Regions from separate parts of the Escherichia sp. E4742 genome, predicted to be linked through region 1. Evidence: predicted binding sites of a transcription regulator. Region 1 holds the regulator's gene; the other holds the start of a gene.

The links. Region 1 encodes CRP, which controls carbon source genes, mostly activating them, when cyclic AMP is high. Its sites were predicted from a motif close to ATGTGANNNNNNTCACAT; they were not measured.
Region 2: the regulator CRP is predicted to act here: its motif matches at 5,648-5,665, upstream of mlc (sugar metabolism global transcriptional regulator Mlc).

Annotation. Positions count from the first base shown of each region.
Region 1 covers NZ_CP040443.1:1,583,475-1,591,600, forward strand. Annotated here, with positions in the region: gene FEM44_RS07740 (hydrolase) at 1-22, shown strand, start outside; gene FEM44_RS07745 (YheU family protein) at 16-234, shown strand; gene FEM44_RS07750 (phosphoribulokinase) at 288-1,157, shown strand; gene FEM44_RS07755 (OsmC family protein) at 1,212-1,616, opposite strand; gene crp (cAMP-activated global transcriptional regulator CRP) at 1,918-2,550, shown strand; gene FEM44_RS07765 (YccS/YhfK family putative transporter) at 2,601-4,691, shown strand; gene argD (bifunctional acetylornithine/succinyldiaminopimelate transaminase) at 4,783-6,003, opposite strand; gene pabA (aminodeoxychorismate synthase component 2) at 6,089-6,652, opposite strand; gene FEM44_RS07780 (putative adenosine monophosphate-protein transferase Fic) at 6,684-7,286, opposite strand; gene FEM44_RS07785 (YhfG family protein) at 7,276-7,443, opposite strand; gene ppiA (peptidylprolyl isomerase A) at 7,548-8,120, opposite strand.
Region 2 covers NZ_CP040443.1:4,698,788-4,706,913, forward strand. Annotated here, with positions in the region: gene speG (spermidine N1-acetyltransferase) at 1-181, shown strand, start outside; gene FEM44_RS22855 (YnfC family lipoprotein) at 184-894, opposite strand; gene FEM44_RS22860 (DUF1161 domain-containing protein) at 1,001-1,306, shown strand; partial or broken gene FEM44_RS22865 (dimethylsulfoxide reductase) at 1,358-1,456, shown strand; gene dmsD (Tat proofreading chaperone DmsD) at 1,499-2,113, shown strand; gene clcB (voltage-gated ClC-type chloride channel ClcB) at 2,273-3,565, shown strand; gene bioD (dethiobiotin synthase) at 3,518-4,213, opposite strand; gene mlc (sugar metabolism global transcriptional regulator Mlc) at 4,339-5,559, opposite strand; gene FEM44_RS22890 (LysR family transcriptional regulator) at 5,694-6,587, opposite strand; gene FEM44_RS22895 (MFS transporter) at 6,694-7,947, shown strand; gene FEM44_RS25895 (KPN_01571 family protein) at 7,997-8,101, opposite strand.

The DNA.
Region 1 (8,126 bases):
TCTGGAGGCGAAATCATGTTGATTCCCTGGCAAGACATCTCCCCTGAAACGCTGGAAAATTTAATTGAAAGCTTTGTGTTACGTGAAGGCACCGATTATGGTGAACAAGAGCGTACGCTTGAACAGAAAGTCGCCGACGTCAAACGCCAGCTACAGTGCGGAGAAGCGGTACTGGTCTGGTCGGAACTGCACGAGACGGTCAATATCATGCCGCGCAGTCAGTTTCGCGAATAACCTGCAACCGTCGGCGGACGAAATAATAATGATTGCCAAGTCATGGAGTTACTATGTCTGCCAAACATCCGGTCATTGCGGTAACAGGATCCAGCGGCGCGGGGACTACCACCACCAGCCTCGCGTTTCGTAAAATATTCGCCCAGTTAAATCTGCAAGCCGCCGAGGTGGAAGGCGACAGTTTTCACCGCTACACCCGCCCGGAAATGGACATGGCGATCCGCAAAGCGCGCGACGCCGGGCGGCATATCAGCTACTTCGGTCCCGAAGCTAACGACTTCGGCCTGCTGGAACAGACCTTTATTGAATATGGCCAGAGCGGCAAAGGGAAATCTCGCAAATATCTACATACCTACGACGAAGCCGTACCGTGGAATCAGGTACCGGGGACATTCACCCCATGGCAACCTTTACCGGAACCGACCGATGTACTGTTTTATGAAGGTTTACACGGCGGCGTAGTCACCCCGCAACATAACGTTGCGCAGCATGTAGACTTACTGGTTGGCGTAGTGCCTATCGTTAACCTTGAGTGGATTCAAAAACTCATTCGCGATACCGGCGAGCGCGGGCACTCGCGAGAAGCGGTGATGGACTCGGTAGTTCGCTCAATGGAAGATTATATCAACTACATCACACCGCAATTTTCCCGCACCCATCTTAACTTCCAGCGCGTTCCCACCGTCGACACTTCAAACCCGTTCGCGGCAAAAGGCATTCCATCGCTAGATGAAAGCTTTGTGGTGATCCATTTTCGTAATCTGGAAGAGATCGATTTCCCCTGGCTACTGGCGATGTTGCAGGGCTCATTCATTTCCCACATCAATACATTAGTGGTGCCGGGCGGCAAAATGGGTCTGGCAATGGAGTTAATTATGCTGCCGCTGGTGCAGCGATTGATGGAAGGAAAGAAAATCGAGTAACTCTGCTATTACGCCGGATAAAATACTATCCGGCTTCACAACGGGATAGTTAAATCACGCAGCAACCACTTCATACGAGTGGGTAATATTCACCGCTTTTTCCAGCATCAACGCGACTGAGCAATACTTCTCGGCTGATAGATCGACCGCACGCGCAACCGCTGCGTCCTTCAGGTCGCGACCGGTGACGATAAAATGCAAATTGATATGGGTAAACAGGCGGGGAGCCTCTTCGCGGCGTTCAGAGGTTAATTTTACTTCACAATCGACCACATCCTGACGCCCTTTTTGCAGGATAGAAACCACATCAATGGCGCTACAGCCACCCGCCGCCATCAGCACCATTTCCATCGGGCTGGGCGCTTTATCGCCAGAGTTGCCATCCATTAAAATCTGGTGACCAGAGGCAGATTCGCCCAAAAAAGTTAACCCTTCAACCCACTTCACACGCGCTTGCATAATCGGAACTCCATTGCGTCAATTTTCCTGACAGAGTACGCGTACTGACCAAATCGCGCAACGGAAGGCGACCTGGGTCATGCTGAAGCGAGACACCAGGAGACACAACGCGAAAGCTATGCTAAAACAGTCAGGATGCTACAGTAATACATTGATGTACTGCATGTATGTAAAGGACGCCACATTACCGTGCAGTTCAGTTGATAGCCCCTTCCCAGGTAGCGGGAAGCACATTTCGGCAATCCAGAGACAGCGGCGTTTTCTGGCTCTGGAGAAAGCTTATAACAGAGGATAACCGCGCATGGTGCTTGGCAAACCGCAAACAGACCCGACTCTCGAATGGTTCTTGTCTCATTGCCACATTCATAAGTACCCATCCAAGAGCACGCTTATTCACCAGGGTGAAAAAGCGGAAACGCTGTACTACATCGTTAAAGGCTCTGTGGCAGTGCTGATCAAAGACGAGGAGGGTAAAGAAATGATCCTCTCTTATCTGAATCAGGGTGATTTTATTGGCGAATTGGGCCTGTTTGAAGAAGGCCAGGAACGTAGCGCATGGGTACGTGCGAAAACTGCCTGTGAAGTGGCTGAAATTTCCTACAAAAAATTCCGCCAATTAATTCAGGTAAACCCGGATATTCTGATGCGTCTCTCCGCACAGATGGCACGTCGTCTGCAAGTCACTTCAGAGAAAGTGGGCAACCTCGCTTTCCTCGATGTAACGGGTCGCATTGCACAGACTCTGCTGAATCTGGCGAAACAACCGGATGCTATGACTCACCCGGACGGTATGCAAATTAAAATTACCCGTCAGGAAATTGGTCAAATTGTCGGCTGTTCTCGTGAAACCGTGGGACGCATTCTGAAGATGCTGGAAGATCAGAACCTGATCTCCGCACACGGAAAAACCATCGTCGTTTACGGCACCCGTTGATCCCATCGGAGTGGCGCGTTACCTGGTAGCGCGCCATTTTGTTTAAACCGATGTGGCGCAGACTGATTTATCATCCCGATATTAACTACGCACTACGACAAACGCTGGTGCTATGTTTGCCCGTGGCCGTTGGTCTGTTGCTTGGCGAATTAAGACTCGGGCTGCTCTTTTCCCTCGTCCCCGCCTGTTGCAATATTGCAGGGCTTGATACCCCCCATAAACGTTTTTTCAAACGTTTAATTATTGGTGCGTCGCTGTTTGCCACCTGCAGCTTGCTAACACAACTGCTGCTGGAAAAAGATATCCCCCTGCCATTTCTGCTGACGGGGTTAACGTTGATACTTGGCGTTACTGCCGAGTTAGGCCCATTACACGCAAAATTGCTTCCTGCATCGCTGCTGGCTGCCATTTTTACCCTCAGTCTGGCGGGATATATGCCGGTATGGGAGCCATTGCTCATTTATGCGTTAGGCACACTCTGGTATGGGCTGTTTAACTGGTTTTGGTTCTGGCTCTGGCGCGAACAACCGCTACGCGAGTCACTTAGCCTGCTGTACCGTGAACTGGCAGATTATTGCGAAGCCAAATACAGCCTGCTTACCCAGCACACCGATCCTGAGAAAGCGTTGCCACCGCTGCTGGAACGCCAGCAAAAAGCGGTCGATTTAATTACCCAGTGCTATCAGCAAATGCACATGCTTTCCGCGCAAAATAATACTGACTACAAGCGGATGTTGCGCATTTTCCAGGAGGCACTGGATTTACAGGAACACATCTCGGTCAGTTTGCATCAGCCGGAAGAGGTGCAAAAGCTGGTTGAGCGTAGCCATGCGGAAGAAGTTATCCGCTGGAATGCGCAAACCGTCGCCGCTCGCCTGCGCGTGCTGGCTGATGATATTCTTTACCATCGCCTGCCGACGCGTTTTACGATGGAAAAGCAAATTGGCGCACTGGAGAAAATCGCCCGCCAGCATCCAGATAACCCTGTAGGGCAATTCTGCTACTGGCACTTCAGCCGCATCGCTCGTGTGCTGCGTACCCAGAAACCGCTCTATGCCCGCGATCTGCTGGCGGATAAACAGCGGCGGATGCCATTACTTCCGGCGCTGAAAAGCTATCTTTCCCTGAAATCGCCAGCACTGCGTAATGCCGGACGACTGAGTGTGATGTTAAGCATTGCCAGTCTGATGGGCACCGCGCTGCATCTGCCGAAATCCTATTGGATACTAATGACGGTATTGCTGGTGACGCAAAATGGTTATGGCGCTACTCGCCTGCGGATTGTGAATCGTTCTGTGGGAACCGTGGTTGGATTAATTATTGCAGGCGTTGCGCTGCACTTTAAAATCCCTGAAGGTTACACCCTGACGCTGATGCTTTTCACCACGCTCGCCAGTTACCTGATATTGCGCAAAAACTACGGCTGGGCGACGGTCGGTTTTACCATTACCGCTGTATATACCCTGCAACTGTTATGGCTGAATGGCGAGCAATACATCATTCCGCGTCTTATCGATACTATCATCGGCTGTCTGATTGCCTTCGGCGGCACAGTTTGGCTATGGCCGCAGTGGCAGAGCGGGTTATTGCGTAAGAACGCCCATGATGCTTTAGAAACCTACCAGGAAGCGATTCGTCTGATCCTGAGTAAAGATCCGCAACCAACACCACTGGCCTGGCAGCGAATGCGGGTTAATCAGGCACATAACACTCTGTATAACTCATTAAATCAGGCGATGCAGGAACCGGCATTTAACAGCCATTATCTGGCTGACATGAAACTGTGGGTAACACATAGTCAGTTTATTGTTGAACATATTAATGCCATGACCACGCTGGCGCGAGAACACCGGACATTACCACCGGAGCTGGCGCAGGAATATTTGCAGTCTTGTGAAATCGCTATTCAACGCTGTCAGCAGCGCCTGGAATATGATGAACCGGGTAGTTCTGGTGACGCCAATATCATAGACTCGCCAGAGATGCTGCCACACGAAGGCGCGTCTGGCACGCTGGAGCAGCATTTACAACGCGTTATTGGCCATCTGAATACAATGCACACCATTTCAGCGATGGCCTGGCGGCAGCGACCACATCACGGGATTTGGTTGAGCCGGAAGTTACGGGATTCGAAGGCGTAATATCATCATTGCCAGAAACAAACCGCAGGTCGGATAAGGCGTTTATGCCGCATCCGACATGCTTTGCCTGATGCGACGATGACACGTCTTATTACGCCCCAACCACCTTCGCCACCGCGCGGGCAAAACGCTGCATCCCTTCATCGATATCCGCATCTTCCACCACCAGCGATGGTGCAAAACGCATCACATCTGCCCCGGCGTTCAGCACCATTACGCCAGCCTCGGCGCCCGCATAAAGGAAATCACGCGCCCGACCTTTGTACTGTGGCTTAAGCTCGGCACCAATCAACAACCCCATACCGCGAATATCGCTAAACACATCAAACTGCTGATCTATCTTCTGCAAATGATCAACAAAACGCTGACGTTTCGCGTGAATGCCTTCCAGCACTTCAGGGGTATTGATGATATCAAAGGCCGCGCCCGCCACCGCACAGGCCAGCGGATTACCGCCGTAGGTGGAACCGTGAGAACCAGGATGAAACGCTGAAGCAATCTCCGCCGTGGTCAGCACGGCGCTAATCGGGAAGCCGCCGCCTAACGCTTTCGCTGAGGTCAGAATATCCGGTGTCACGCCATAGTGCATATAAGCAAACAGATCGCCGGTACGCCCCATCCCACACTGCACTTCATCAAACACCAATAATGCCTGATGCTGATCGCACAGCTCACGCAGCCCCTGCAAAAACTCTGGCGTCGCTGCCGTCACGCCGCCCTCGCCCTGAATCGGCTCAACAACTACCGCGCAGGTGTGATCATCCATCACCGCTTTCACCGCGTGAAGATCATTAAAAGGCACGTGGATAATATCTGCCGGTTTTGGCCCAAAGCCGTCGGAATATTTCGGCTGCCCGCCCACAGAAACGGTAAACAACGAGCGACCATGAAAGGCGTTATGGAAGGCAATAATTTTGGTTTTGAACGGGCTATGACGTACGCATGCGTAGTGACGCGCCAGTTTAAAGGCGGTTTCGTTGGCTTCCGTACCGGAGTTCATAAACACCACGCGTTCGGCAAACGTCGCCTCAATCAGTTTACGCCCAAGACGCAGCGCCGGTTCATTGGTGAAAACGTTGCTGATATGCCACAGGGTTTCCCCCTGGGTTTTTAACGCTTCCACCTGCGCCGGATGGCAATGGCCTAACGCCGTTACCGCAATCCCACCCGCGAAATCGACATACTCTTTGCCTTGCTGATCCCAGACTCGGCTGCCCTGACCTTTTACCGGAATAAACTCTGCCGGTGCATAAATCGGCAGGATCACTTCATCGAAAGTCGCGCGTGTAATTGCTGCTTGTTCAGTTGCCATCTCATGATCACCCTGTTACGCATAAACCAATGTGAAATTATAATCACAAAATATGCATAAAAAATCACTAGATAGCAACCAGAAATCAGCGATGCAGGAAATTCGCCAGCAGTTGATGCCCCTGCTCGCTGAGAATGCTTTCCGGATGGAACTGCACACCTTCAAGATCCCACTGGCGATGACGAATCCCCATAATCTCTCCGGTTTCGCTCCATGCCGTCACGTCAAAGCACGCTGGCAATGAGTCAGGTTCCACCACCAGCGAATGGTAACGCGTCACGGTGAGTGGATTCGCCAGCCCCTGGAATACGCCCTGACCGTTATGCGTAATCGGTGAGGTTTTACCGTGCATGACCTTTGCGGCGCGCACAACTTTGCCACCAAAAGCCTGCGCCATCGCCTGATGACCGAGGCAGACGCCAAGAATCGGCAAGCGCCCGGCATAGTGGCGAATAACTTCAAGGGAGATCCCGGCTTCATCTGGCGTACAGGGTCCAGGCGAGATGACAATTTTTTGTGGTTTAAGGGCGTCGATATCCACCAGTGTCAACGCATCGTTGCGCTTAACCAGCACATCGGCCCCCAGTTCACAAAAGTACTGGTAGAGGTTCCAGGTGAAAGAATCGTAGTTATCAATAAGCAGGATCATGGCGGCTCCGGTACGAAAGAACCGCGCTATTTTACTCAGATTCCCCGGCTTCGCTTACCACTTTGCTAAATATCGTCTGCAGAGCCGTAAGGTCACCCATTGCCCCATTCTGATTCGCCTGATTCCAGGCCTCTTCACCAATACCTTGCCAGTTCAGTTGATAGCCGGCATGAATCGCCAGTTGCTCGAAGAAGATCCGCTGTGCCAGGCCACTTCCCGCACGGAATGGATGCAGGACGTTGATTTCACAATAGTAGTGCGCCAGCCGCTCGACGAACTTCGCTTTCTCAAGACCAACCAGATAACCTTCTTCCTCCAGATCCTGCATCAGGGCATTGCCCTCTTTTTCAATATAGGCAAAATGGCAGAACGGCGTATCGCCCTGATAAATATCGACTTCACGCAGTTGCCCCGCCCAGTCGAAAATATCCTGATACAGCTGGCGATGAATAGCACGCAAATGCGGTAAACCACGCACCAGTGGACCAAGCTCAATGGTCGCGGCACGCAGTGCCGTCATTTCGTAAGCGGCCTGTTCCAGCCGCTGCTGCTGGTGAATGTTCAGTCGATTACGCATGATATCAAGGCCAGGATAAAGATACGGGTCGCGCCCTTCGCCAAATTTATCGCTCATAATGCCTCCTCAGCTCTTCAATGCGTGCTAAAGCCTCTGCGGCAGTAAGAGTGACTAATGGCATCTCGACGCCTTCAAGGCGGCGGCTGGCCTGGAAATTACGATTACGCTGAAGCTCCCAGAGGCGGGACTTTTGCTTATCGGTGAGTTTCTTCACTTGATGCCTCCCTGAACGTGTCCGTTTGCCACAAGTATAAGCGGCAAATCCGGGTTACGCCGGAAGAGCAGAAGCGCGGGCAAGATTGCCCGCGCGAGAAATCCTTACGGCAGGACTTTAGCGGAAAGGATAACTACCGGTTTTGACGGCACATTCTGGTACGGGCCAACATCATGGGTTGGGACCTGAGAAATCTTATCGGCAACGTCCATGCCTTTCACGACTTTACCAAAGACGGCGTAGCCGAAATCACGCTGACCGTGGTCGAGGAAGGCATTGTCGGCAACGTTGATAAAGAACTGACTGGTTGCGCTGTCTTTGTCGGCGGTACGCGCCATAGCAATAGTGCCGCGCGTATTGCGCAGACCGTTATCAGCTTCATTTTTGATTGGCGGATTGGGTTTTTTCTGCTGCATTTGCTCGGTAAATCCACCGCCCTGAATCATAAAGCCCGGGATGACGCGGTGAAAAGTGGTGTTGTTATAAAAGCCGCTGTTCACATAATCGACGAAATTTTGCACTGATACCGGCGCTTTCTGGCTATCCAGCTCCAGTTCGATATTACCAGCAGAGGTTGTTAACAATACGTGCGGGTCCCCTTTCGCTGCCATTGCTACAGGTGAGAGAGCAGAAAGAGCGAAAACAGCTACGAAAGCTGCCAGGGTCGATTTGAACATGAGATT
Region 2 (8,126 bases), 2.0 Mb from region 1:
AAATGAAAAAGCGATTCACATTTACCGTAAGCTCGGCTTTACGGTCGAAGGTGAACTGATGCATGAATTCTTTATTAATGGTCAATATCGCAATGCCATTCGCATGTGTATATTCCAGCATCAGTATCTGGCGGAACATAAAACGCCGGGTCAGGCGATGCTGAAGCCGACCGCGCAATAGCGTTAATAATAATCAATGGTATTTTTGATAGTGTAAACCCGTTCGACGGCGGGTTTTTCCGCTTCATCAACAATGATCAATTGGCAGTCCACCGGATTGGCGTGACTGTCATATTCACAGCTTTGCTTAACATTACCAACTTGTTGATTATTCAGTAAAGTAACCGCCGTGTAATCGAGCTTTTTGATTGGATCATTTGACGGTGTTGCCGTGACTGATAACGTTTTATCGTTGCTTACTGTGGTTTTACCCAGCGGATAGCCCTGTTCATCATACCTATAATCCACCTTCATCTGTTTACTGCTGGCTTTAACTACAAAGCCATTATCATCGGTTTCCCAACTCACTCCGGCGGAAGGTAATTCTGCTAACTGACATTTACCCTGTAAACGTACTTTTTTCTCCAGTGTCTGCGCGTCACGGTAATAATTCGCATCCAGCACTAAGGCAACCACGGTATTATTTTCCAGATCCAATAATTCAAGCGAATCGAAGCAACCTTCTTCCGATAAGCTGCCTGAAACACGTTTCGTCACTTCCCCTTGTTCATTCATTAATGTCTGGGTGAAATCTTTAACCGGACCACGCAGCGGATCGAAATCAAATTCATTAGAGAAGCTGGCCATCTCTGGCGTAAAAGAAAACGTCACTTCTGCGCGATCGCATCCTGTAAGCATTATCGCGAGCAAACATGGCAGTAATTTGAAATTCACTTTAGTCACCAGACAGTAGAGATTATTATCAATCATAGTAGTAAATACAGTACTTTACACGCGAAATGCTATGCTTAGTTAGTAATATTCATTTAAGGAGCCAATGATGAAAATCTCAACTTATTGCGCCGCACTACTGCTCACAATTGCCTCACCTGCCGTGCTGGCCGCGCCAGATTCTTGTGAACGGATAAAGAGCGATATTTCACAGCGTATTATCAATAACGGTGTGCCAGAAAGTAGCTTTACTTTAAGTATTGTGCCGAATGATCAGGTCGATCAGCCTGACACCAGGGTGGTTGGCCATTGTGCCAATGATACGCATAAAATTCTCTATAACCGCACCACCAGCGGTAACAATTCTGCCCCTGCACAACCGACTCAGGATGGCGCGCCTGCCGAACCGCAGTAAAAAGTATGATGGACGCTGGCGCGTCTTATCAGGTCTACATTCTGCAACGTGCTTGTGTTAGGGTTAACTCTCAAACCGGGCGGTGAGATGATCGGGCGAGCGCGATTTTATGGCCTGCACATGACGGTCGGAATGGCCGTCGCAGGTTAACAACTTGGTGCGGGGTAAGCCGCACGTTTCAGGATGATAGGAATGACGCATTTTTCACAACAAGATAATTTTTCTGTCGCGGCGCGTGTGCTGGGGGCGCTGTTTTATTACGCCCCAGAAAGCGAGGAAGCCGCGCCTCTGGTTTCTGCAATGACCAACGATGGCTGGGAAACTCAGTGGCCTCTACCGCAAATGTCTTTAGTACCGCTGGTAACGGCTTTTCAGCAACAGAGTGAAGAGTCGCGTACGCAGGCCTGGCAGCGTTTATTCGTTGGCCCGTGGGCGTTGCCGTCCCCGCCGTGGGGATCGGTCTGGTTGGATCGTGAATCGGTACTGTTTGGCGATTCAACGTTGGCACTTCGTCAATGGATGCGCGAAAAAGGCATTCAGTTTGAGATGAAGCAAAACGAGCCTGAAGATCATTTTGGTTCCTTGCTACTGATGGCGGCCTGGCTGGCGGAGAGTGGTCGTCAGACTGAGTGCGAAGAGTTGCTGGCGTGGCATCTTTTACCTTGGTCGACGCGCTTTCTCGAGGTGTTTATCGAAAAAGCAGAACACCCTTTTTACCGCACACTTGGTGAACTGGCTCGCTTAACGCTGGCTGAGTGGCAGTCACAATTGCTGATTCCCGTCGCAGCTAAGCCACTGTTTCGTTAAGGTTCCCGTAGCATTACCGGATGGCGACATTAGCGCGCCATCCCATATAAAATAAGTTACAGTGTCACACCATTTCCCCACTTAAAGCACGTACAGCTTTTGCGCCTGACATCTTTTCCCGCAAAATAGATGCCCGTGTTTAAATTGCCATTCCTACTCATGCATCATCTACACCTTTACCCGGATCTGCGCACCATGTTTCGTCGTCTGCTTATCGCAACGATAATCGGTATTCTCGCGGCGTTTGCCGTTGCCGGATTCCGTCATGCCATGCTGTTACTGGAGTGGTCATTCCTGAGCAATGATTCCGGGAGTCTGGTCAATGCTGCGACAAACCTTTCTCCGTGGCGACGCTTGTTAACTCCTGCGCTCGGCGGTCTGGCGGCAGGTTTATTACTCATGGGCTGGCAGAGAGTTACGCAGCAACGACCCCGTGCGCCGACCGATTATATGGAAGCGTTGCAGAGCGAGGGGCAGTTCGATTACGCAGCAAGCCTGGTAAAATCACTTGCCTCTCTGCTGGTGGTGACAAGCGGTAGCGCAATTGGCCGTGAAGGCGCGATGATTCTGCTGGCGGCTCTTGCTGCATCCTGGTTTGCCCAACGTTTTACGCCGCGTGAAGAGTGGAAATTATGGATTGCCTGCGGTGCTGCGGCAGGCATGGCTGCAGCCTATCGCGCACCGCTTGCCGGGAGTTTATTTATTGCCGAAGTGCTGTTTGGCACCATGATGCTTGCCTCTCTTGGCCCAGTGGTGATTTCAGCCGTGGTGGCATTACTTGTCAGCAATCTTATTAATCACAGCGATGCATTGCTCTACAGCGTTCAGCTCGAGGTGACGCTGCATGTGCGGGACTATGCGCTAATTATCAGTACCGGCGTGCTGGCTGGTCTTTGCGGACCATTACTGTTGAAAATGATGAGCGCCAGTCATCAAGGTTTTGTTCACCTAAAACTGACGCCGCCCTGGCAGTTGGCGTTAGGGGGGTTGATCGTCGGCCTGCTTTCCCTGCTCACGCCTGCCGTATGGGGCAATGGTTATAGTACGGTGCAATCCTTTTTAACCACCCCACCACTGTTTACGGTCATTGCTGCGATCTTCATCTGCAAACTTTTTGCCGTGCTGGCCAGTAGCGGTTCCGGCGCGCCTGGCGGCGTGTTTACGCCAACGCTATTTATCGGGCTTGCAATTGGCATGCTGTATGGACGTAGCCTGGGGTTATGGCTTCCAGGCGGCGAAGAAATGACGCTTTTACTCGGACTAACAGGAATGGCAACACTGCTGGCTGCGACCACGCATGCGCCAATTATGTCGACATTGATGATATGTGAAATGACCGGGGAGTATCAGCTACTCCCCGGTTTATTGATTGCCTGCGTGATCGCATCGGTAATGTCGCGGACCTTACACCCTGACTCTATCTACCGACAGCACACTACGCAGCATGGCTAAGCGGATGTATTGACCCAGTTCTCGCTGTTCAGCCCGGGGCAGATAAGGCAGTTCACCAATGAGCGGTGCCGGGAGTTTTTTACCCAGCACATCAATGATTTCAGCATAATGCGCTAACCCGGGGTTAATACGATTAGCCACCCAGCCAATGAGCGGCAGACCGTCGTTCGCAATCGCTTGTGCTGTCAGAAGCGCATGGTTAATACAGCCTTCCTGAATGCCCACCACCATCAACACCGGTAGCTGCTCCTGGACCACCCATTCAGAGAGCGGACGCAGATCATTCATCAGGCTGCGCCATCCGCCAGTCCCCTCAACGACAACATGATCAACTTTGTCAGTCAGGTTAGCCAGACCATTTGAAATGAGCGTGTAATTGATTGGACAACTGTGCGCCACGCTACTTTCTTCTTCGCTTAACGCAATGGGATTGACTGCTTCATAAGGCAGTTCAATTGATGAAACACTCTGCAACACCAGGGCATCTTTATTACGCAGCCCCTCAGGTGTCTCTTTGCTCCCCTTCGCTACGGGTTTGTATCCCGCAACCGTTTTTCCCTGGGAGGCTAACGCTTGTAGCAATGCGCGGGAAACCACCGTTTTCCCTACAGAAGTGTCTGTACCTGTTATAAAGAAACGCTTCAGCATCACTAACTCCACCGTTATGCTTCACTAATATAAGCCAGGAAAATAATTCAACGTGGAAAGTCTAAGTTATGCTTTCTGCACTCAATTTGAGATAGCGCAAATTTTGGTAGAACAGTTAAAAAATGTTAACCCTGCAACAGACGAATCAGCAAAGATCCATTATATAGCGCATCTTTTACCAGCGCGGCCCCTGCCATTGTCCCCTGATTGGTGAACTGAGTGCTCTCAACGCTAATATGCTGGCTGTATGCTGGAAGCGCCTGCTGGCGGATGCTGTCAGAAATCACAGGGAACAGAATATTTGCCGCTTTGCTTAACGGCGAGCCAATCAGTATTTTTTGTGGGTTAAATAAATTCACCATGATGGCCAGAATGCGCCCAACATGCGCGCCTACGCCAGTGATAATATCCTTTGCCAGCAAGTCACCCTGCAACGCCGCATGGCATAATGAATCCACGCTCAAAGGCTGCCCGTGCAACATCGAACTCATTGACTGATTAAGGCGTAATTGCGCCAGTTCGAGGATGCTGTCCACACTGGCGATGGTTTCCAGACAACCGTGGTTACCGCAATAACAGCGTTTACCATACGGATCCACCTGGGTATGACCAATTTCTACCAGGCTACTGCTTCCGGCATGTAACAAGTGACCGTCGGTAATCACGCCCGCGCCAACATTGTGATCAATTACCACCTGAATCACATCGCGCGCACCGCGAGAGGCTCCAAATAATGCCTCGGCCATCGTCCATGCACTAATATCATGCTGAATGAAAACCGGTACACCTGTGTGCTTCTCCAGCGCTTCGCCGAGCGGCATCTCTTTCACATCCTCGTAAAACGGCATCCGGTGCACAATACCATTTTCCGTATCAATAATTCCCGGTAAAGTAATGGCGATGGATGTCAGGCGTTCGAGTTTTTTCTGATGGCGGATAAAAAACTGATCAATATGCGCAATGATACGTTCCAGCAAAGGCAATTCATCCTGAAGCGCCAGCTCCAGTGTCTCTTCCACCACCAGCTTGCTGCTTAAATCACGCAGGGCAAGAAAAATTAAACCACGACTGATGCGCAGAGAAAGATAATGCCAGGCTTCTGTTTCCACCACCAACCCCACCGCAGGGCGGCCACGGTTTCCCCCTTCTTTAATTTCTAACTCTTGCACCAGGTGCGCTTCTAACATTTCGCGGACAATTTTGGTGATACTGGCGGGAGCCAGTTGCGCCATGCGGGAAAGGTCGATACGCGAAATAGGACCAAGCTGATCAATCAGGCGATAAACAGCACCCGCGTTGGTCTGCTTTATTTGATCAATATGTCCAGGCTGGTTTTCAGCAACCACCTTATACTCCCTATATTTTCGCGCTCCGAAATAATCTGTAGGCTATGGTGAAACACTTCAATGCGTGCCGTCAAATTTTTACTTAGCCATGTGATTAACAGCACACTTTTCGGGTTTTTTAGCTGAATTTTACCTCACCTGAGAGCATTCAGCAGCTGAATACGAAAGTTTCGCGCTGCCGGACTTTGTTCATGATGCGTCGGCCAGACCAACCACATTTCAGAAACCGCATCTTCTTCAGCAATAGGTATCCAACGCATTTCATTAAGCTGAACACGCTTAAATGAGGCGGGCAAAATCGAAACGCCTAAACCGGCAGACACAAGGCCAATGATGGTCATCGCCTCGCCCACTTCCTGGGTAATAACCGGTGTAAGATTGTAGCGTCGCATCAGGCCCAGAATGTCATCATAAAGCCCTGTCCCGACGTGAGGGTCAAAGAAAACAAACGGCTCTTTTGCCAGTTCCGCCAACGTAACTACAGATTTACCGGCTAACGGATGATCGTGCGGAATCATCGCCATAAGCGGTTCATGCACAATTACCGCATGGTTCAACGTCTCCGGCAGCAAAGTATTGCGTAACAGTCCCATATCGAGCGTCCCTTCGATAAGGGGCGCAATTTGCTCGCGGGTATTCATCTCGCGCGTCTGCAAATGGACATCAGGAAATTCGCGGCGAAATAACGATAAGGTATCTGACACTGCGCGAATGAATGGCGCCGATGAGGTAAAACCAATGCGTAACTCTCCCGCCTCCCCCTGATGCAGTCGTTCTGCTCGCGCTGCGGCATCGTCCACCAAAGAAAGAATTTGACGACTATCGGCAAGAAATTGTTTGCCTGCAGCGGTGAGCGCGACGCTTCGATTGGTCCTGGCCAGCAGGCGCGCGCCAATTTGTTGCTCCAACGCCTGAATCTGTTGGCTTAGTGGCGGTTGAGAAATATTCAGGCGCGCAGCAGCACGACCAAAATGCAATTCTTCTGCAACGGCGATGAAGTAACGTAGGTGACGCAATTCGATATTCATATTTAATACATATTATTTGAGACTATTAATATATTAGACATAACAATTCGATTTTCCTACTCTATTCCTGAGCTAACACAACGCGCATATTTAGTAAGGATTTCAAGTGAGTCGTACCACAACTGTTGATGGCGATCCGGCAAGCGCCACTGACAAGCAAAACGTTTCCCAGCCAAACCTGTTCATCAAACGCGGTACGCCGCAATTTATGCGCGTGACCCTGGCGCTTTTTTCTGCCGGACTGGCAACCTTCGCACTTCTCTATTGTGTGCAACCTATCCTTCCGGTTCTTTCGCAAGAGTTTGGCTTAACACCCGCAAACAGTAGTATTTCACTGTCAATTTCAACGGCAATGTTGGCTATCGGATTGCTGTTTACTGGCCCGCTTTCCGATGCCATTGGTCGCAAGCCAGTGATGGTTACGGCGCTGTTATTGGCCTCCATCTGCACGTTACTTTCGACGATGATGACCAGCTGGCACGGAATTTTGGTGATGCGCGCCTTGATTGGCCTTTCATTAAGCGGCGTGGCTGCGGTGGGCATGACCTACCTTAGCGAAGAGATCCACCCGAGTTTTGTCGCCTTTTCGATGGGGTTGTACATCAGCGGTAACTCGATTGGCGGCATGAGCGGACGCTTAATTAGCGGTGTCTTCACCGATTTCTTCAGCTGGCGAATTGCACTGGCAGCGATTGGCTGTTTCGCACTGGCCTCGGCGTTAATGTTCTGGAAAATTCTTCCTGAATCTCGCCATTTCCGCCCTTCCTCACTACGCCCTAAAACATTGTTTATCAACTTCCGTCTGCACTGGCGCGACCAGGGATTGCCTTTATTATTCGCAGAAGGTTTTTTGCTGATGGGCTCATTCGTCACCCTGTTTAATTATATTGGCTATCGCTTGATGCTTTCCCCCTGGCATATCAGCCAGGCGGTGGTGGGTCTATTATCGCTGGCCTATTTGACCGGTACCTGGAGTTCACCAAAAGCCGGAACCATGACCACCCGCTTCGGACGCGGTCCGGTGATGCTGTCTTCGACAGGTGTCATGCTTGTTGGCCTGTTAATGACATTGTTCAGTTCGATATGGCTGATTTTTGCCGGGATGTTGCTCTTCTCCGCCGGATTCTTTGCTGCTCACTCGGTCGCCAGCAGCTGGATTGGCCCCCGTGCTAAACGCGCCAAAGGCCAGGCTTCCTCGCTGTATCTGTTCAGTTACTACCTGGGGTCAAGTATTGCCGGAACATTAGGTGGGGTCTTCTGGCATACCTACGGTTGGAACGGCGTTGGCGCTTTTATTGCGTCGATGCTGGTGGTCGCGATTATAGTGGGTACACGTTTGCACCATCGATTGCACGCCTGAAAAAATAAGCCCGGGCTGAGTAAAATACCCACCCGGGCTTATTGTCTGCTCAACTCAACGTTAATAACCATCCTAAAATAGACGAAGCGCCAGCCAATTCCCGCAGCGCATCTAATGTCATCAGGATAATAAATACCCAAATTAGCGGATTCATTTACTGTGTGTCATTTATTGATGAT